Regions from separate parts of the Caldalkalibacillus uzonensis genome, predicted to be linked through region 1. Evidence: predicted binding sites of a transcription regulator. Region 1 holds the regulator's gene; the other holds the start of a gene.

What was found. Region 1 encodes CtsR, which represses protease genes until heat stress. Its sites were predicted from a motif close to ATGGTCAATAAAGGTCAAACA; they were not measured.
Region 2: a site for CtsR is predicted at 1,444-1,464, ahead of clpP (ATP-dependent Clp endopeptidase proteolytic subunit ClpP). Genes of this name have one in related genera too.

Annotation. Positions count from the first base shown of each region.
Region 1 covers NZ_JAUSUQ010000012.1:8,007-10,468, reverse strand. Annotated here, with positions in the region: gene mcsB (protein-arginine kinase McsB) at 1-542, opposite strand, end outside; gene mcsA (protein-arginine kinase activator protein McsA) at 556-1,077, opposite strand; gene J2S00_RS14525 (CtsR family transcriptional regulator) at 1,125-1,586, opposite strand; gene J2S00_RS14520 (MgtC/SapB family protein) at 2,033-2,462, opposite strand, start outside.
Region 2 covers NZ_JAUSUQ010000003.1:332,791-335,252, reverse strand. Annotated here, with positions in the region: gene whiA (DNA-binding protein WhiA) at 1-298, shown strand, start outside; gene J2S00_RS06220 (HPr family phosphocarrier protein) at 430-687, shown strand; gene clpP (ATP-dependent Clp endopeptidase proteolytic subunit ClpP) at 797-1,387, opposite strand; gene J2S00_RS06210 (phospho-sugar mutase) at 1,575-2,462, shown strand, end outside.

The DNA of each region.
Region 1 (2,462 bases):
ACCGAGGCGCGCAAGCCGGTGCCCACATTGGTTGGGCAACTGGTCAAATAACCACGCTTTTCATCAAAGGCAAAGTCCACATTCATCTCCAGCCAGTCATCAATGCTGTTGGCCTGGGTCCAGGCTTCGTTCAGCTGGAAACCAGGAAAAAGACACTGGATGCGCAAATGGTCCTCTTCATTGAGCATGATGCTGATCGATTCATTCTCACTTAAAATCACAGCGCCTGCCCTTGCTTCCTCAGCCAGGTGGGGACTGATCAGGTGCTTTTCCACCAGCACTTTTTTCTCCAGGGAGCTCAAGTTCTCCATGCGCAACAATTCCAAGGTTCCCAAGGCTTGATTGTTTTTGCTTTTTTCCAGTATTTTGTCCATCTTGGCCACCACTTGTTCCAGTTGTTCACGGGTGGCAATCAGGGGAAAGGGGATATCCGTCAAGTTGCGGGCCAGACGGATGCGGCTGGAGATGACAATATCTTCGTCAGGCCCGCCTCCTTTCATCCAGTCACTTAAAGCTTGATTAATAAAGCGTTGTAGCGACATACTTCGCCCCTCCTCATTCTTGAGACAATAGTTTCTCCAACTCACGTATCTCGTCTCGCAGCTCGGCGGCCCGCTCAAATTCTTCATTGGCCACCGCCTGCTGTAACTTTTGCTTTTTCACGTTGATTTCCCGTTTTAACTTCAGTCGTGAGCCGGAGCGGCGGGGAATTTTGCCATGATGACTGACGTTACCGCTATGCACTTTCTTAAACAATGGCTCCAGCCGGTCGCCAAAGACACGATAACAGTGGGCGCAACCAAACCGCCCGCTTCTGGAAAACTGGGCATAGGTTAAGCCACACCGTTCACAACGCAAGGGCTGGGCATAGGCGGTCTCAGCCGATCCACCGGACGGATCAAAGGAAAGCAATCCCGATAACAGATTATGGATGGAAAAACTGTTGTTCAGACCAGGAAGTGCTTCCCCTTTTTCCTTGGCACACACATCACACAGATGAATCTCGGTCTTCTGACCGTTGATAATCTTGGTAAAGTGTAAAGTAGCCGGACGTTCACCACATTCTTGACAGTGCATTGCCCTATCACTCCTTTGTTAACAAGGAATTCATCAAGCATATATGATTACTGATACATGAGGGATACCATCATCGCTTTGAGCAGCTTGGCCCGCAGATGGTCCCGCACCTGCACATCAAAGGGGAGGACATTGCGCTGAATCACAGCTTTCATGAGGCGGGCCTCACGCTCCGTGATCAAATCGGTCTCCTGCAAGCGGTTAATGATGCCCTCAGCAGCGGCTTGGGAAATGTCGTCCTCTATCATGTGCAGCAAGGTTTGCAAGTACCGCTGCTCATCCACAACCCTCACTTTGCGAATACGGATAAACCCGCCTCCTCCTCGCTTGCTTTCTACCACATAACCTTTTTCAACAGTAAAACGGGTTTTAATCACGTAATTAATTTGAGAGGGAACACATTGAAATTTATCGGCCAGTTCGCTCCGTTGAATTTCAATATATCCCTTTTTGCTTCTGTTCAAAATGCTTTTTAAATAGTGCTCTATGATATCCGATATGTTTTTCATTGTGCCTGGTCAACCTCCAAGCTGGATTGACTTGAGGTGAATGGACACCTCTGACCACCATTCCAGCAGCACACAGCGGCCGGACAGAGGTTTTTGACTTTGACTATCTTTGACTTTACTTAAATTATATGTAATACCACCCCAAAATGCAAGTCTCCTTACCAAAATTTTTCCCGCTCTTAGTGTGGTTCAAACATAGGGATTTATGTGTAGCATCTTATTCACATTTTTTCTTGTCATTTCCGACAAGGTACTGGCCCACACGACAGAAAGTCAGCCGCTTCTTCCAGCCCATTACGCCATATTCTTCGTCATGGGCACTAGTCCCAAAGACTGAAAGGGAGTGCCTCCCTCTGTAGCGGAAATGGTTGAACTGTCCAAAAATGAAATAATGGAATACCAGAAGGGCTCCCTCCATGTTAACTGGAGGCAGCCCTTTTTTGCGGTTATTTATCGATGCTCACCTCTTTGACACCATCCAAATTTCGCAATTGATCCACTAATATGGCCATGGAGACCGTATTAGGAATACGAATATTAAGCACCAGGCGCACCGTACCAGGATCTGTCTGGCCGGCCTCCTCTATCGACAACTTGCGGATGTTCACATTTTGCTCACCGAGTGTGGTGGCAATCTCCCCTAACTTTCCTGGCTGATCCTCCACTTTGATCACCAGACGGTGAAAATAACTCTTGTGCAGCACGACCGATTCAAAGCGGTTCAAGACAATCAGGCTCAACAGTACCAGCCCGGTGGACAGAATGGCACCAAAGTAGAAACCTGCTCCTAAGGCCAGCCCGATGCCAGCCACAACCCACAGCGAGGCCGCTGTAGTTAAGCCACGAATGGCAAAGCCATGCACGAGGATGGTGCCT
Region 2 (2,462 bases), on a different contig from region 1:
TAAAGATATGCGCAACTCTGTCAACAGACTGGTCAATTGTGAGACAGCCAACCTGAACAAAACGGTTGCCGCAGCCATGCGCCAGATTGAGAATATCATGCTGATCGATCAAAGAATCGGCCTGGATAACCTGCCGGACAAGCTGAAGGAAATTGCCTTGGTCCGTTTGGAACATCCGGATGTCAACCTGAAAGAGTTAGGTGAGCTTCTGCCCAGCGGTAAAGTGTCCAAATCAGGCATCAATCACCGCTTGCGCAAGCTGGAAGCAATCGCCTCAAAGTTAAGGGCGGGTTCTTAAAAGCACGGGCCTGCCTTTGGAAGGCAGATAGGGAGGAAAGGGCTCAAATCAAATTGCGGCCGCATGAAGATAACGTTATAATAAATAAAAATAAAGTGTTGCTAAGAATTGCTAATAAGGGAGGAAGGTAAATGGTTCACCAAAAAGTAGAGGTGAAATTAAAAACGGGATTACAAGCGCGCCCAGCCGCATTGTTTGTGCAGGAAGCAAACCGTTACGCCGCCGATATTTATGTTGAAAAAGACGATAAGAAAGTCAATGCCAAAAGCATTATGGGTATTATGAGCCTGGCCATTGCCAAAGGAACCAATATTACCATTTCTGCCGAAGGACATGATGCAGAGGAGGCCATCCAGGCCCTGACCGAGTTTGTCTCCAAGGAAGCGTAACAGAGGCCAAACCAGCCGGGGCGATTAGACCATGAGCGTACAAAAAGAGTGATAGCCCGAGAGCCATCACTCTTTTTGTGTCTAGGTATTCCTTAAGGTTGCCAAGTCCTTATTTTTCTGGAGTACGGGTAATCACTTCATCGATCAGGCCATATGCTTTGGCTTCTTCGGCGGACATGAAGTGATCCCGGTCTGTATCCTTTTCAATCCGCTTCAGCGATTGGCCGGTCCGCTCAGCCAAGATTTTATTCAATTTTTCCCGCATTTTTAAGATCCGTTTAGCATGGATCTCAATGTCTGCAGCCTGGCCTTGGGTGCCTCCTAAAGGCTGGTGAATCATCACTTCAGCATTGGGCAAGGCGAAGCGTTTGCCTTTTTCCCCTGCTGCCAGCAGGAAGGCGCCCATGGAAGCTGCCAGCCCGATGCAGATGGTATTCACTTTGGGTTTAATGTATTGCATCGTATCGTAGATGGCCATCCCGGCTGTGATAGAGCCTCCAGGACTGTTGATGTACAGGGAAATATCTTTTTCCGGGTCTTCAGCAGCCAGGAACAAAAGCTGGGCCACAACGGCGTTGGCCACTTGATCATCGATGGGCGTCCCCAGGAAAATGATCCGGTCTTTTAACAGACGGGAATAAATATCATAGGCGCGTTCACCGCGATTGGTCTGTTCAATTACTGTTGGGATTAACGGCATAATGATAGCCTCCTTTTCTATCTGTTAATCAGTGTTCCACTTTTATCATACTACAAAAGGTCAAAAAAGGTCAAATGAAAAATCACTCAGAAAATGGTACAATTAAAACATTAGCGGTGGACGTTAAAGCTTGAAGCACACGTCATTTCACTTCATTAAGGTGATTCATGGAAAGGAAGAGTGCCACATGAGCCTGGAAAACGAGCGTTATCAGCGTTGGTTAAATGCCCCTGATCTTGAGCCCGCGCTGTATGAGGAACTGCGCGCCATCAAGGATCAGCCGGCTGAAATCGCCGAGCGTTTTTATACCCACCTGTCTTTCGGAACAGGGGGAATGCGCGGGGAAATCGGGGCGGGAACCAACCGCATGAACATCTATACAATCCGTAAGGCAACCTTAGGATTGGCACACTATTTACATAACCGAAAATCAGGGGATTTAAACCCTGAAAGAGACAATAACTTTTCAATGGCCGGGAAACATCACGCTGACTCAAGTGTGGTTATTGCCTATGACTGCCGTCATCACTCGGACCGCTTTGCCCTGGAAGCAGCCCTGACTCTGGCCCAGCAAGGGATCAAAGCCTTTCTGTTTCCGAATTTGGCCCCCACACCCCAGTTATCGTTTGCCGTGCGACGTTTGCAGGCAGATGCAGGCATTATGATCACGGCCAGTCACAATCCTCCCGAATACAACGGCTATAAGGTGTACGGTCCGGACGGGGCCCAGTTGAATGTGCAGGATGCCGAACAACTGATGGCCATGATTGCCCAGGTGGAGGACGAACTGTCTGTCCCGGTGGCAAGTCAAGAGGAAGCGCTGGACAAAGGTTTGTTGGTCTATCTGGATGAGCAGATTGACCGGGATTATGTACGCTACGTGACTTCTCTCTCTCTAGAGCCGGAGCTGATCGGAGAGATGAGTGAGCAATTTAAGATTGTGTTCACCCCCTTGCACGGAACAGCGACTAAACTTGTGCAGGCCGTTTTAAAGGAAGCCGGTTTTAAACAGGTATACATGGTGGAGGAGCAAGTGGCTCCCGACCCTGATTTTTCCACGGTGGCTTCACCCAAC